One region of the Streptococcus mitis genome, then DNA from elsewhere that is predicted to be linked to it. Evidence: predicted binding sites of a transcription regulator. Region 1 holds the regulator's gene; the other holds the start of a gene.
What was found. Region 1 encodes CtsR, which represses protease genes until heat stress. Its sites were predicted from a motif close to TTGGTCAAAAAAGGTCAAANA; they were not measured.
Positions count from the first base shown of each region.

Region 2: M594_RS08595 (ATP-dependent Clp protease ATP-binding subunit) is a predicted target of CtsR. The motif match lies at 6,147-6,167, and genes of this name have one in related genera.

Region 1 is NZ_CP047883.1:2,032,409-2,040,695, forward strand. Features, by position in the region: gene M594_RS09770 (NUDIX domain-containing protein) at 35-808, opposite strand; gene pnuC (nicotinamide riboside transporter PnuC) at 810-1,589, opposite strand; gene M594_RS09780 (AAA family ATPase) at 1,599-2,657, opposite strand; gene M594_RS09785 (ATP-dependent Clp protease ATP-binding subunit) at 2,805-5,237, opposite strand; gene M594_RS09790 (CtsR family transcriptional regulator) at 5,239-5,697, opposite strand; gene M594_RS09795 (ABC transporter ATP-binding protein) at 5,816-6,544, opposite strand; gene M594_RS09800 (ABC transporter substrate-binding protein) at 6,544-7,551, opposite strand; gene M594_RS09805 (ABC transporter permease) at 7,590-8,287, opposite strand, start outside.
Region 2 is NZ_CP047883.1:1,790,657-1,798,943, forward strand. Features, by position in the region: gene M594_RS08580 (glycoside hydrolase family 13 protein) at 1-1,500, opposite strand, end outside; gene M594_RS08585 (DUF1846 domain-containing protein) at 1,653-3,137, shown strand; gene M594_RS08590 (S-ribosylhomocysteine lyase) at 3,232-3,714, shown strand; gene M594_RS08595 (ATP-dependent Clp protease ATP-binding subunit) at 3,774-5,879, opposite strand; gene pflB (formate C-acetyltransferase) at 6,231-8,287, opposite strand, start outside.

The sequences.
Region 1 (8,287 bases):
AAAGAGGTCGGGAACTTTGTCCCGGCCTCGTTTTTTATTTCAGTCGATAGGTTTTTCTTGGTTTCTTTTTAGGTACTCGTTTGAGCCCGACCTCTTCTACGTACTCGCCATATTTTACGAGAAAGTTATTGCTGACGATTGGACGACCGGGGTTGATGAGATTGACCAGTTCAGTCCCTTCGTAGACAGTGAACTCCTCCTCTAGCAGATAGAGGAAGGTTGGGTTCCAGTCGAGACGGCCTTGGATTCGTTTGATGGATTCTTGGATAATGGCATAATGGTCAAAAGCGAAGGCTTGCTCCTCCAACTCTACTCCCTCTAAGAAGCACTTGCCCGTCTGAAAATCGACATCTACAAAAACCACATCCTTGGCATCGTCTCCTGCTTGAACAAGTTCTAATGCACGACTAGGCAAATAAACCAAGTGGGCAATGGTCACTGTCCAGCCCCGTGGGTCACGGCCGGGGGTCGATACGGTCATCAATTGCTCGATTTTTTCCAAAGGAAGATCGAGATTAACTTCTTCTCTCACCTCACGCTGACAGGCATGCGCAGCATCTTCGCCCTTGTCCATAAATCCTCCAACTAAGGCCAAACAATTTTGATATGGATGAGCCTTGCGACGAATTAATAAGAGCTTGATCTTTCCTTCGACAAAGCAGTAGGCTACCATATCCACCGTCACACTTGGTTTTTCGTATTGAGGAAGTTCCTGCTTGTAGTACCAATCCAAAAACTCCTCCTGACTGGCATGAATTTCAAAATATTCTTTTTCCGTCATCCCTGCTGGAATCATCGTGTCCGTCATTTTATGCCTCCTTACGAACTGCCTTGGTCCATTGGTACCAACCTACTAGACTATTGAGTGTGTAAACCCAGTACATCCCTTGAATATGGATATTTTCACCCCACCAGAGGTAGATACTAAAGAGATTGGTTGCAATCCAGAAAATCCATTGCTCACGATAGAGACGTGTCATCAAGAGCTGGCCGACACCATTGGTCGCATCGGTAACACTATCACGGAAAGGGCGAGCACTATGGATACTTTGGTAAGCTAAGCCCATACTAATCCAGATGATAGCAGTTAAGGCTAAGTACTTGAGCCAGTCAAAAACAGATAATTTCTTAGCTTCAAAGTGGGATTCTTCTGCTTTTTCTTGGTCATTGATACGATTTGATAACCAAGCATAGAGACCAATCGGCTGCATGACAAAGAAGTAAACGGTCGTCAAAACTTCGCCATAAAAAGTCGCATTCATAGCCAAAATCAAATAGATAGCAGAGTTAATGGCCCCAAAGAGATAATTGCTTGCACGCCCTTCTGCTACCAAGATAACACAGACAATCCCAGTCCAAGATGCAAACAAGCTCATCCAGTCATGACTTTCTGTATTTTGCGTGAATTCCAAGATCAAGGGAACACTTGACAGGACAATAAGATACAACCACTGGAAGAGGCTACGGCCGACAAAGAGATCTTTCCAGAGCAGGTTCATGATTCCTGCAAAACCGATCTTGCGGGCTTCCGCATGGACATTTTTAAAGTTTTCGATAAATTGTGTGATTTTTTTAGTTAGTTTTTTCATATTTTTCTCCTAATCTGCTTGGTAAATGGCATCAATAGCCACTTTTGCTGCCTCATAATTTCCTAGATAATCTTCTGCTAGATAAACTAGTGGAATGTTTGCTAAGTAGTCCTCCCTAATCTGGTCCAAATGCTGGGAAAAACTATGACGAATATGGTCTTCTGCCATGGTCATATCTCTAAACCCATCATTGACATAGGAGCCGACAGGTTGCACAAAGAGAATCAAGTCCCATTTTTCCTTAGCCAAGATAGAGACAAAGAGATTGTCAAAGGTTTCTCCTGATAAGTCCCCTTGGTCCTCGGTCTCCATGTAATAATCATAGTAGCCCTTGGTTACTAAGGAGTTGGTGTCTGCTATCACCAATCCCCTATTGGCATTACTGTCGATTAACTTAGAGGTTTGATCATACTGCCCCAAAAGGAGATAATAATAATCCTTTGGAGTCAATTCATCGTCGCGGACATTGTTTTTAATCTGGTACTCACGTGCGTATTCCAGGCTGACTGGCGCATCGTAATACCTTGCCAAATCCTTGGCCAGAGTGGTCTTCCCATTGCTGGCACTTCCCATAATCAGCACCTTCTTTGTAAACTGACGACGGAAGGGTTGAGCGATATATTTCCAATATTTGCTTGGATTTTCTCGAATCATAGTCGCTGAGATACCAAACTTTCTTTCTTTCAAGACAGTCTCAAAGCCATGATTTGATAATTCTTGCTGGTAGTCTGCTTCTCCCACAAAGAAAATTAGTTCTTGCTGGGTTTCATCATAGGAAATCTCCGCAAACATCTGATTCAACCACTCCTGCCAGCCCATAGGGTAACGGGGAAGATTAGTCTCATCCAACTTGCAAACGGAGGTCAACTCGTCATCACGAAAGGCCTCTCGGATATAGCGGAATCTTTTTTGAAGCGTTAAGCCTACCTGTTCCCCTCTGTCGCCCTCATAACCTGAAACGACAACCCAGACCTGGTCACACTGCCGTTTGGCTCGCTGGATTAGATCGATATGTCCTTGATGAAGCGGAGCAAAGGTTCCAAATACCACTGCTGTTTTCTTTTTCATAAACGCATTACCTTTTTATGATTTTTGATATTTTTATTATCTATGTTTTTATTATAAACTATATTTTTGTTTTGTCAATAGTTTTTTATTGTTTTTTATAAAAAAGTAGCGAAAAAGAGAACCAAGATTGCTCTTGATTCTCCATTTTTATGCAATATCAAATTTTAACTGGCCTGCTTTAACACCAATCTTAAGTGTGCTGCCTGCCTCTAATTCTCCCTTGAGAAGAAGTTCTGCCAACTTGTCTTCCACTTCTGTTTGCAGGGTTCTGCGAAGTGGACGAGCTCCCATCTCTGGGTCATATCCTTGATTGGCCAACAATTTCAGTGCGGAAGCTTGTAATTTCAAGTCAATACCTTTTTCAGCCAAACTTGCCACTAAAGGTTTAACCATAATTTTCACCACTTCCTGCATATGGTCGCTAGACAGGCTATGGAAGACCACCTTTTCATCAATACGGTTGATAAACTCCGGCCTATAAGCTTTTTTCAGCTCTTCAAACATGCGTTTTTCCATATTTTCCTGGTCAAAACGAATGTCCTTAGCTCCAAATCCGACAGTCTTGTCATCACGAAGGGCTGTCGCACCAAGGTTTGACGTCATGATAATAATGGTATTTGAAAAGTCAACCTTGCGCCCCTTGCTATCTGTTAAGACCCCATCATCCAAGACCTGCAAGAGAACATTAAAGATGTCTGGGTGGGCCTTCTCTACCTCGTCAAAGAGGAGAACAGAGTATGGTTTGTTGCGAACTTTCTCGGTCAACTCCCCACCTTCTTCATAACCCACATAACCCGGAGGAGCTCCGTTGAGACGGCTGGCTGCGAATTTCTCCATATACTCACTCATATCAAAGCGGATAAGAGCTGATTCGTCGTCAAAAAGAACTTCTGCCAGAGCCTTGGCCAATTCGGTCTTACCGACACCTGTAGGCCCTAGGAACATAAAGGAACCAATCGGACGCTTGTGACTGCGAATCCCTGACTGGTTGCGGCGAATGGCACGGCTAATGCTTGAAACTGCTTGATCTTGACCGATGACACGTTTGTGCAATTCAGCTTCCAGATTCAGATATTTTTTAGCATCAGTCTGGGTCAGTTTTTGGACTGGAATACCTGACAAGCGACTCAAGGTAGTCAAAATATCAGACTCTGTCACCAAGTCTTTATAGACAGGCACTTCCTCTTCTTTTGCGATTAGCTGGGCTGCCTGTTTCCACTTGCCATCCATCAAGGCCTTGTCAGCTGGACTTAAGCCAGAATCATCTGCTGTTACATGCTTAGCCTTATTTTGCACTGTTGCTGCTGCTTCATCTAAGAGGTCAATAGCAGAATCTGGCAAGTGACGGCTAGTCAAGTAACGATGGGCCATCTTGACAGCTGTTTCAACCGCTTCATCTGTGATTTGCACACGGTGATGTTTCTCATAAGTCACCTTCAAACCTTGCAAAATGACCATACTGTCGGCCACACTTGGCTCTTCGATCGTCACTTTGGCGAATCGACGAGAAAGGGCCGCATCTTTTTCGATGTGTTTTTGGTATTCTTCCTGAGTGGTCGCACCAACCGTTCTCAAAGTTCCACGCGCCAAGGCTGGTTTCAAGATATTGGCCGCATCCAGAGTCGAATCAATTCCACTCCCAGAACCCATGATGGTATGAAGTTCATCGATAAAGAGGATGACTTGCCCATCTTCCTCAATATCCTTGATGATATTGTTCATGCGTTCTTCAAAGTCACCACGGAAACGTGTCCCTGCAACGACATTCATCAAATCCAGCTCTAACACGCGCATCTTAGCCATTTCCACAGGTACATCCCCACTAGCAATTCGCTGGGCAAGACCAAGCGCCAGAGCAGTTTTCCCGACACCAGCATCTCCAACCAAGACAGGATTATTCTTTGTCTTCCGACTCAATATTTGAATCATACGCGAGATTTCCTTGTCCCGACCGATGACTGGTTCTAACTTGCCAGAACGCGCTTGCTCTGTCAAATCATGCGTATAGTCCTCGAGACCACCGCTCGGAGTCTGCGGCATGCCCATCATATTGGCCATAGAATTTTGCTTGTCAGCTACTGTACGATGACGTTGACGTAAAGCCTTGAGGTCTTCACGAGTCCAACCTGCACGTTCTTCTAAATTTCGACGAAGGGCAGCAATCTTGACCTGATCTTTCTTGTCTTCATAAGAAAAACCAGCCCTCTCCAAGATACGAGTCGCCAAGGCATTGCCATCATGCAAAATCGCATAAAGGAGGTGCTCTGTCCCTAGCACCTTAGCATGGACCACTGACGCTACATACTCTGCTTCGTCAAAAAGAACCTGCAAACGATGGGAAAACGGCAATTCCGTAAAAGTTTCATCCTGGCTATAGTCTGTTTCAGTCAGTTCCAAAGCCACCTCTTCTAAACGGTCCATCTCATATGGATAATCATTTAAAGTCGCCCCTGCCACACTATAACTGTGATTGGACATGGCAATCAACAAATGCCAAGACTCTAGATAACGAGCTCCAAAATGGCCAGCAACCATGTAGGCACTTTCGATACATTCATTCAACGCTTTTGAATAGTTCATCTTACTTCCCTTTTCTATCTACCTCTTGTATGACCTGTCGTAGCATGTTTGCTCGAAGGACTGGTGCTTCTTCTCCTAGAACGCGATCCAAAGCTACTGCTACCAGCAAATTCATCTCCTGCTTGCTCATCAATTCCTGCTCAACCAAAAGCTGTAGAATATCCTCATAAATTTCTTGACTGATCCGCTCACCAATTGAGTAAAGCAGCTCCTTGAGCATTTCATGATGACTAGAAAACTCAATCCGTCCTATACGAATATAGCCTCCGCCACCACGCTTACTTTCAACCAAGTAGCCCCTACTTTCCGTAAAGCGTGTCTTGATCACATAGTTAATCTGACTGGGAACAACCTGAAAAGTATCTGCCAACTGACTCCGTTGCAACTCCACAATTCCAGATTGATCTAAAATCGCCTTGATGTAGGCCTCAATATGATCCGATGTATTTTTAAATCTCATTACAAACCCACCTCTCTCTTTAAACCTTGACTATCTTTGACTATTATACCGAAATTTTCTCATTTTTAAAAGAAAAAGGGCGCTGGTAAAGGATAATCTTCACCAACTCCCTATTTTTCTACTTATCTAAGCCTAATTCTGCCAAGATTTGACGTTTGTAGGCAATTTTTTGAACTTCCTTGTCCTCATCTTCAGACCAATCTAGTTTAATTTCTGAAACAATCTGCCCAGGGCGATTTTTCAAGATATAGATACGGTCGCTGAGATTGAGGGCCTCCTCAATACTATGCGTAATAATCAGGGTCGTCAATTGCAACTGCTTGTGAATCTCCAGATACCAAGCATGGAGTTCCATCTTGGTTATCTCATCCAAGGCGCTAAAGGCCTCATCTAAGAGAAAGAGCTTGTGCCCGAAAAGGTAAGTCCGGAGTAAGGCTACACGCTGGCGCATCCCACCACTGAGTTCATGAGGGTATTTATCTCTTACAGCTGTCAACTGGAAGGTCGCAAGAATTTCATCTGCGCGAGCAATAGCTTCTGCCTTATCCACCTTTTGAATCAAGAGGGGCAGAATGATATTACCAAGCACCGTCTTGTGCTCCAAGAGCAGATCCTTTTGTAACATATAACTCACGCGCCCCTTGGGATTTTCTTCACCATCAAGGACAATTCTCCCTGACTGAACTTCTAAAATCCCCGCAATTAAGTTGAAAAGCGTAGTCTTACCAACACCACTTGGGCCTAGGATAGAAACCACTTCACCTGAAGTCACTTTCAGATTGATATCCTCTAAAATCCTATCTTGTCCGTAGGCATAACTGACGTGTTCTAGTCTTATTTCTGTCATTATTTCACAAATTCGTTGGTGAAGCCTTTGTCTGTCAAGTCTTCTTTAAGGATACCATTTTCTTTATCCCATTTGTAGAAGGCATTCCAGCGAGCTGCATCAAATTGCCCCCATTTTTCCTTGTCGCTTGCGTATTCTTTTGACAAGTATTTTTGAGATTCGATGACAAAGTCACGTTTTTCCTTGAGTTCAGGTGCATTTTTGATGAGGATATCAGCTGCTTCCTCTGGATGCTCCATAGCATATTGGTATCCTTTTTTGATAGCTTGGATGACTTTACGTGCTTCTTCTTTGTTGTCTTTGAGGTAGTCGTTGTTAGCAATGATGACTGGTGAGTAATAGTCAAATTCTTTAACGTAGTCTTTCAAGTACATAAAGTTAGCATCTACACCTTGAGATTTGGCAAGGATACCATCCCATCCGTAGTAGATCCATGCAGTATCAAATACTCCATTGGCAATCGGTGTAATTGAGTTTGAGTCGTTATTTGGTACTTTTTCAACCTTCTCAAAGTCCCCACCTTGTGATTCTACCAAGGTTTTCAACATAGCAAGTTCAGTTGGGTCATTCCAAGTTCCGTATTTCTTACCAACCAAGTCTTTTGGACTAGCTACATTGTCAGATTTACGAGAGATGATTCCTGATGTATTGTGTTCTACGATAGCTGCAACGGCAGTAATTCCTGCCCCTTTTTCCAATTTTTTAGCCATATAGTCTTGGAAATAGACTGCAAATGGTGCCTTACCGTTAATAACCAAGTCAGAAGAACTTTCTTCTGGTGGCAATTTCAAATCAACATCCACCCCAGCTTCCTTGAAGTAGCCTTTTTCCTTAGCCACATAAAGCCCTGTGTGGTTGGTATTTGGTGTCCAGTCTAGGATAAAGTCAATCTTCTTAAGTTCTGCTTCTTTGTTGTCCTTGGAAGCAGTTCCTTGACCACAGGCCACAAGCACAACAGCTACAAGAGCTGTTAAAACAGTTAAAAACACTTTCCATGTTTTTTTCATTTTGATTTCCTCTTTTCTTTTTCCGAAACATTCTAATTCTACGAACGTTTCCATTTAATAACATATTTCTCGCTGACATCGACCAATTTCATACCAAGAAGGCTGATAATCGATACCAGAATAATAATAGCGAACATGGTATCATACTGAAACAATTTCTTGGACTGAATCATGTAGACACCTAGTCCTTCAAAGCCTCCCAACCACTCAGATACTACTGTTGTGATAAAAGCGTAGGAGACACTGACCCTCAGACCTGCATAAAAGTAAGGCAAACTGACTGGGATTTTAAAATGCCAAAGAATTTGCCAAGGTTTGGCTCGCATCAGACTAAACAAGGTCAGCATATCCTTGTCACAGTGCCTAAAACCGTCCAAGATGCTGACGATGATAGGAAAGGTTGTCGTCAAGATAATCAAGACAATCTTGGGCAAAATCCCATAACCGAGCCACAAGACCAAGATAGGAGCTATGGCAATAGTCGGAATGGTCTGAACGACCACCATCATAGGGTAAATCAGGTCATTGAGCCAAGTCAAACTATCCATGAGCACAGCCATGAGACAGGCAATCAAGACTCCCAAAATTAGACCTAGCAAAGCCACTCTCAAGGTCGCCCAGCTATGGTGCCAGAGAAATTCTCTATCACGCACAAAAGACTGGAGGATTTCAAGAGGTGTCGGCAGGATAAACTTGGGGAGAAGTTTAAGAAAACCTGCTAACTGCCAGATTGACA
Region 2 (8,287 bases), 240 kb from region 1:
GGTCAAGTCTTGCTCTTCATTGGACAAGTTGGCCACAACTAGAAAACGACGGTCGCCATCTTTACGAATATAGGCAAAGACCTTGTCAGCTGTTTCCAAGAGTTCAAAGTTAGCTCGAATCAGCCAGCTATTCTCCTTACGTATTTGGACCAGTTTCTGATAGGTATAGAAAATAGAATCTGGATTTGCCAGCGCTTCTTGAACGTTGATTGCTTGATAGTTTGGATTCACTGCCAACCAAGGTTGACCTGTTGAGAAACCAGCATTTTTGCTCTCGTCCCATTGCATAGGGGTACGGGCATTGTCACGACCAATGACACGGATACTGTCCATGATTTCTTCCATCGGAACACCTTTTTCAAGAGCTTCACGCGCATAGTTGAGGGATTCAATATCTTCTACTTGATCCAGCGTTTCAAACGGATAATTTGTCATCCCAATTTCCTCACCTTGGTAGATATAAGGAGTCCCTCTCATGAGATGAAGCAAGATAGCAAAGGCTTTGGCAGATTTTTCGCGGTATTCATGGTCATTTCCCCAGATTGATACGATACGAGGAAGGTCATGATTGTTCCAGAAGAGCGAATTCCAACCGTCCTCAACTCCTAACTCTGTCTGCCATTTGTTGAAAATCTCTTTTAACTTAGCAATATTCAGTTCTTTTTGATAGTGCCATTTAGGCTGACCTTCCTGATACTGAAGACCGATATGTTCAAAATGGAAGACCATAGACAATTCTTGCCCCTTTGGATCTGAGTAGAACTTGGCAATCTCGGGCGTTGCTCCCCAAGTCTCCCCTACTGTCAAGAGATCCTTATCTCCAAAGGTCGCCTGATTCATTTCCTTGAGATAGGGGTGGAGCATAGGACCATTATTGACTACCTTCTCGTCAGGAATTTTCCCAATCATGTCAATGACATCCATGCGGAAACCACCAATGCCTTTATCAATCCAGAAGTTCATCATCTCATAGATTTTCTGACGAAGTTTTTCATTTTCCCAGTTGAGATCAGGCTGTTTCTTACTGAAAAAGTGGAGATAATATTGACCTGACTTTTCATCATATTCCCAAGCAGAACCACTAAAGATAGAATCTAAATCGTTAGGTTCATCTCGCCAGATATAGTAGTCTCGCTCAGGGCTATCAGGATTTTCACAGGCCTCGACAAACCAAGCATGTTCATCTGAGGTATGATTGACCACCAAGTCCATGATGATACGAATATCACGCTTCTTAGCTTCCGCAATCAATTGGTCCATACCCTCCATGGTTCCGAAAATAGCTGCAATCGCTTGATAATCAGCAATATCATAGCCATTATCATCCATGGGACTGTCATAAACAGGAGAAAGCCAAATCGCTGTGATTCCTAACTTAGCTAGATAGTCTAACTTACTGGTAATACCTGGCAAATCGCCAATTCCATCTCCGTTGCTATCCATAAAGCTCTTAGGATAAACTTGATAGACTACGGCATTGTGCCACCATTTTTCTTGCATCTTCTTACCTCATTATTTTAATAATCTACAGTCTATGATAGCGCTTTTCAGATTTTTATGCAAGCGTTTGCCTAATCTTTTTGATTCCTTTTTTAACTCCATAGTTTCCTAACTTCCATTTTTTTATTATAATAGAGGTCAGAGGTAAAAAAATGAAAAAACAAGCTTTTAGTTCTGAACAATATTTGAATCTACAGCGCGACCACATTTTGGAGTGCATTAACCAATTTGACGGCAAGCTCTACTTGGAGTTTGGTGGCAAAATGTTAGAAGATTTTCACGCTGCTCGTGTTCTTCCTGGTTATGAGCCTGACAACAAAATCAAGCTCTTGCAAGAATTGAAAGAGCAAGTCGAGGTTGTAATTGCCATTAATGCTAACAACATCGAACATTCCAAAGCACGTGGTGACTTGGGCATTTCTTATGACCAAGAAGTTCTTCGTTTGATTGATAAATTCAATGAATTGGGAATTTTTGTTGGCTCCGTTGTCATCACACAGTACGCTGGGCAACCAGCTGCAGATGCCTTCCGCAACCAACTCGATAAAAACGGAATTGATTCTTATCTTCACTATCCAATCAAAGGATATCCGACGGATATGGATCACATCATTTCACCAGAAGGTATGGGGAAAAACGACTACATCAAAACCAGTCGAAACTTGATTGTCGTAACCGCTCCTGGACCTGGTTCTGGAAAATTGGCAACCTGTATGTCCAATATGTACCACGACCAAATCAATGGCATCAAATCTGGCTACGCTAAATTTGAAACCTTCCCAGTTTGGAATCTCCCCCTTCATCACCCAGTCAACTTGGCCTACGAGGCTGCTACAGCAGACCTTGATGATGTCAACATGATTGACCCCTTCCATCTCCAAACTTACGGAGAAACCACTGTCAACTACAACCGTGATATCGAAATCTTCCCAGTGCTCAAGCGCATGTTGGAACGTATCCTAGGAGAGTCTCCATACGCTTCACCGACAGATATGGGGGTCAACATGGTTGGTTTCGCTATTACAGATGATGAGGCTGCTGTCGAAGCCTCTAAACAAGAAATCATACGCCGTTACTATCAAACTGTTCTTGATTTTAAAGCCGAAAAAGTTGGCGAAGCTGCTGTCAAGAAAATCGAGTTGCTTATGAATGACCTCGGTATCACACCTGCAGACCGTAAGGTTGCTGTCGTTGCGCGTCAAAAAGCAGAAGAAACTAGCGGACCAGCCCTAGCCCTTGAATTGCCAAGCGGAGAAATCGTCACAGGTAAGAACTCAGAACTCTTTGGCCCTACAGCGGCTGCCTTGATCAACGCCATCAAGAAATCAGCTGACATCGCTAAAGAAGTAAAACTAATCGAACCTGAAGTTGTTAAGCCAATCCAAGGTCTTAAAATCGATCATCTCGGTAGCCGCAATCCACGCCTTCATTCAAATGAAATCCTGATTGCACTTGCTATCACAGCTACAGAAAATCCTGATGCTGCTCGTGCTATGGAAGAACTTGGCAACCTCAAAGGAAGCGAAGCCCACTCAACCATCATCTTAACCGATGAAGACAAGAATGTCCTTCGTAAACTGGGTATCAACGTAACCTTTGACCCTTACTACCAATACGACCGCTTGTATCGTAAATAAAGATTTCAACCTCTCCACTCTCGGAGAGGTTTTCTCTCTGCCTCAAGAGCCGGCTTTATGTTATAATGAAAGAAGAAAACTGAAAGGATTTACCATGTCAAAAGAAGTTATTGTTGAAAGTTTTGAACTTGACCACACCATTGTTAAAGCACCCTATGTTCGCTTGATTGGGGAAGAAACAGGGCCAAAGGGAGACATCATCTCCAATTATGATATTCGTTTAGTGCAACCCAATGAAGACTCTATCCCTACTGCTGGCCTTCACACTATCGAGCACCTCTTGGCCAAACTCATCCGTACCCGCATCGACGGCATGATTGACTGTTCACCTTTTGGTTGCCGCACAGGCTTCCACATGATTATGTGGGGGCGTCATACCAGCGCTGAAATTGCGGCTGTTATCAAGGATTCGCTCAAGGAAATCGCTGAGACTACTACTTGGGAAGACGTCCCTGGAACAACCATCGAATCTTGCGGCAACTACAAGGATCACAGCCTCTTTTCTGCTAAAGAATGGGCAAAACTCATCCTTGAACAAGGAATTTCAGACGATGCCTTTGAACGTCATGTCATCTAAACACAAAAAAGGAACCGGCTTTTTAGCTGGTTCCTTTTTTTTATTCTCAAAATCTCTAGTTAAGCTTTCTCACGAATAACCAAACCACCATCTTCCATATCTGCTTCTAGGTGTCTGGCATCTAGGTGATCCAAATGGAAGTCTGTCACCTTATCACGAATTTCTTGTTCAACCACGCGACGGAGAGGACGAACACCCATGACTTCGTCATAACCTTCTTCTGTGATATAGTCCTTAGCTGCTTGACTGACTACCAAATCAATCTCTTTCTTAGCCAAGGTTTGGTTAACTTCAGCCAACATTAAGTCCACAATCTTAGAAAGGTCTTCCTTAGTCAAGTGTGAGAACTCAATAACTGCGTTAAAGCGGTTGAGGAATTCTGGACGGAAGAAAGGTTTCAAACGGTCCATCAATTCTGGTTTATCCGCATCTTCTGTCAAGTTGGCTTCATAGCCAAATCCAGCATTTGAGGTCGCAATAATGACAGTGTTCTTGAAGTTTACTGTGTTTCCTTGACCATCTGTCAAACGACCATCATCTAGAACTTGGAGGAGAAGGGTAATGACTTGAGGATCAGCCTTTTCAATTTCATCCAAGAGAATGATAGAGTATGGATTGCGACGAACACGTTCTGTTAAGGTATTGCTATTGTCATCATAACCTACATAGCCTGCTGTTGTACCAATTAGCTTAGAAACAGCTGTGCGGTCACTGTATTCAGACATATCCAAACGGATGATCGCATCCTTGGTTCCAAACATATCTAGCGCCAATTGCTTAGCAAGTTCTGTCTTACCAACCCCAGTTGGTCCTACAAAGAGGAAGCTACCGATTGGGCGATTACCTTCATCAAAACCAGCACGATTACGACGGATGGCACGGGCTACAGCTTCAACTGCCTTATCTTGACCGATTACCTTATCTTGCAGACGATGAGCCATATCTTTCAAACGTTCGATATCAGATGCTCCCATTTGTGACACTGGAATACCCGTCATCCGTTCTACAGATTCAGCCACATCGTTGACACTTGCAGTCACCTTCATATCTTCTGTGTGGTTTTCGATTTTCTTTTCCAATTCTGCAATGCGTGTTTTATAGTTTAGAGCTGCTTCAAAATCTTCTGCCTCAACTGCTTTTTCTTGCTTGTCTTTTTCTGCCTCAATTTCTCGTTCAACTGCATGCACATCTGTTACTGGATGTTGAGCTGCCAAGTGAGCTGCCGTTACGTCTACAAGGTCAATAGCCTTATCAGGCAAGCTACGTTGTGGAATATATTGGACAGAATAATCCACCGCTGCTTTCAAAACTTCGTCTGGCAAAATGACATTGTGGTGTTGCTGATAGAGGTCACGAATTCCTTGAAGAATTTTATATGTATCCTCTGCTGAAGGAGCATTGACTTTGACTTCGTTGAAACGACGAGCAAGAGCTGCATTCTTCAAGATGGTGTTACGGTATTCATCCTGAGTTGTCGCTCCAATAACGGTCAATTCTCCACGAGATAGAGCTGGCTTGAGAATGTCCGCAAGTCCCTTAGATCCACTATCTCCACCAGTGCTACCAGCACCGAGAATTTGGTGAATTTCATCAAAGAAGAGGATAATATTCCCTGCTTCTTTTACTTCATTGACTAAGTTTTGAACGTTTTCTTCAAAGCTACCACGATATTGAGTACCAGCCTCAAGACCTGAGATATCAATGGAAATAATTTCCTTATTCTTAATAGCAGCTGGAACATCACCGTTCACAATAGCTTGCGCTAGACCTTCGACAACGGCTGTCTTACCAACACCTGCGTCTCCGACTAAAACAGGATTGTTCTTGGTACGGCGTGAGAGGATTTCAGATGTCTCTTGAATTTCCTTGTTTCGTCCGATGACTGGATCCAGCTTGCCCTCACGCGCTTCTGCTGTCAAGTTTCGACCCAGTTTAGCAAGGACACCGTCTTGTTTCATACCTGATGTCTGTTGTGGCATTTGTCCATCAGTTTCTGCATTTCCTGGCAATTGACCAGTTGCACGATAGTGAGCAAATTCCTCAGATGTCACTTCACGTCCATTAATCAAGTAACGACGATTTTCAGAACTATATCCTCGCATACCACCCATCAATTGGTTAAATAAATCATCCATGTTGTTAAAATTATTAAAGTTGTTATTCATATTCTTTACCTCTTTTTATTATTTATTATTACTGATATTGACTATCTTTGACCTTTGTTTTAAAAAATTTAGACTAGCTAAATCGCTACTCTACGTACTATTTCTGGTTTTTCTTTTTCAAGCAGGAGTAGACTATCTTTACTTCTGAAGATTTCTAGATTAAACATAGACCCCACCTCTTTCTATTTTACTTTAAATAAGTGTTCTAGTAAGGTTTTCATTTACCTTACGTTTATAATATACTACATTAGTCAGAAAAGGTCAAGATATTTGACTTTAATTGACCAATAAATTTTACAAAAAGAAGAACTAGCTTTTAACTAGTCCTTCTTTGTATTATTTTATATAATCTTAGCTCAATGCATCCAAGGCATCATCCATTGAAAGAACTTCGTGGAATACACGTTGTGTCAATTCAGTTTTTTGTTCTGGAGTGAGGTATTTAGTGTTTACACAGTATCCAGAGATACGTACGATAACGTCTTCTCCTGACATGATTTTTTCGTAAACATCGTTCAAGTCCATAACGTTCAAGTTAACGTGTTGTCCACCGTTTTCGAAGTAACCATCAAGGATTGTTACCAAGTTATCAACTTGTTCGTCACGAGTCTTACCAAGAGCGCGAGGTGATACTTGTGTAGTCAATGAGATACCATCAGCTGCATAACTAAAGTCAAGGCTAGAAAGTGAGTTCAAGTTTTGCAACCATCCACCTTTAGCTTTGTTAGATGGGTTAGCACCTGGTGAGAAGAACTCAAGTTTAGACAAGTTCACAGAACCATCTTCGTTGAGGTATACACCTTTGTGGACTGGTGAGTTACCAGTTTGTTTAGAGTAAGCAACGTTAGATGTGATAGTCAAAAGTGAAACTGTAGCTTCTGCGTCTTTGTAAAGTTTGTGGCTACGTAGACGAGTTGTGTAAGCTTCAATCAACCATTCTGCCAATTCGTTTGAACGTGGGTCATCTTCACCCCAACGTGGGTATTCACCGATTGTTTCGTAATCGTAGATGTAGCCATTTTCATCACGGATTGGTTTAACTGTAGCGTATTTGATAGCTGACAATGTATCAACAGTGTTAGCAAATCCACAGATACCGAATCCCATGTTCGCACGTTGTTTAGTTGGCAAGAAGGCCATTTGAACAGCTTCGTAGTTGTACTTATCAGTCATGTAGTGGATGATGTTCAAAGCATCTACATAAGTGTCAGTCAACCAGTCAAGAGATTTTTCAAAGTTAGCTTTAACTGATTCAAATTCAAGAACTTCGTCACGGATTGGTTCGATATCAAATACTTTGTAGTCTTTATGAACATCGTCGTAACCACCGTTCAAACCAGTAAGAAGGGCTTTCAATACGTTTACACGAGCACCGAAGTACTGGATGTTGTGGCGTTGTTCTTCATTTTCTGGATCAAGTGGAGACACACAGCATGAAATACAGCTCATTTCACCATATCCGTCTTTAGCCATTGTTGTAACACCTTCGTATTGGATAGAAGAGTGTTTGTGGCTCATGTGCATACAGTAGCGACGGAAGTTGTATGGCAATTTATCAGTCCAAAGAACTGTCAAGTTTGGTTCTGGAGAGTTACCGATGTTGTCAAGGGTGTTCAAGAAACGGTAGTCCATCTTAGTAACACGGTGACGACCGTCGTTACCCATACCAGCCATAGAAGTTGTGATGAAAGTTGGGTCACCTGAGTACAATTGGTCGTAAGCTTTTGTACGAGCAAATTTAACTGTACGAAGTTTCATAACGAAATCATCAACGAATTCTTGGATTTCTGATTCAGTAAATGTACCACGAGCAAGGTCACGTTCTGCAAAGATATCCAATACGATTGGCACACGTCCTAGAGATGTAGCAGCACCGTTGATAACACGGCAGACAGCCATGAAGGCGATGTTAACCCATTGGATAGCTTCTTTAACGTTCATAGCTGGTTTGCGAACATCAACTCCGTAAAGGTCACCCAAGCGAACAACTTGTTGCAATGCTTGGTATTGAAGATTGATTTCTTCACGAAGACGGATTGTTTCTTCATCGATTTCTTCGATTGCATTCCAGTCGTTTACTTTTTCTTGCATCAAGTAGTCTGCACCGTAAAGAGCAAGACGTGCGTAAACACCGATGATACGTCCGCGTGAGTATGCATCTGGAAGACCAGTTACAGTGTGAGCGTGACGAGCGCGACGAATGTTTGAAGTGTAAGCACGGAAGATACCGTCGTTAACTGTTGTTACATATTTAGTAAAGATTTCGTGAACAGCTGGATCTGGTTCGTATCCATTTTCTTTCAAAGTAGTTTCAGCCATACGGATACCACCTTTTGGCATGAAGTTCAATTTGAAGAGTTCATCGTTTTGGATACCGAAGATAACTTCGTTTTCTTTATCGATAAATC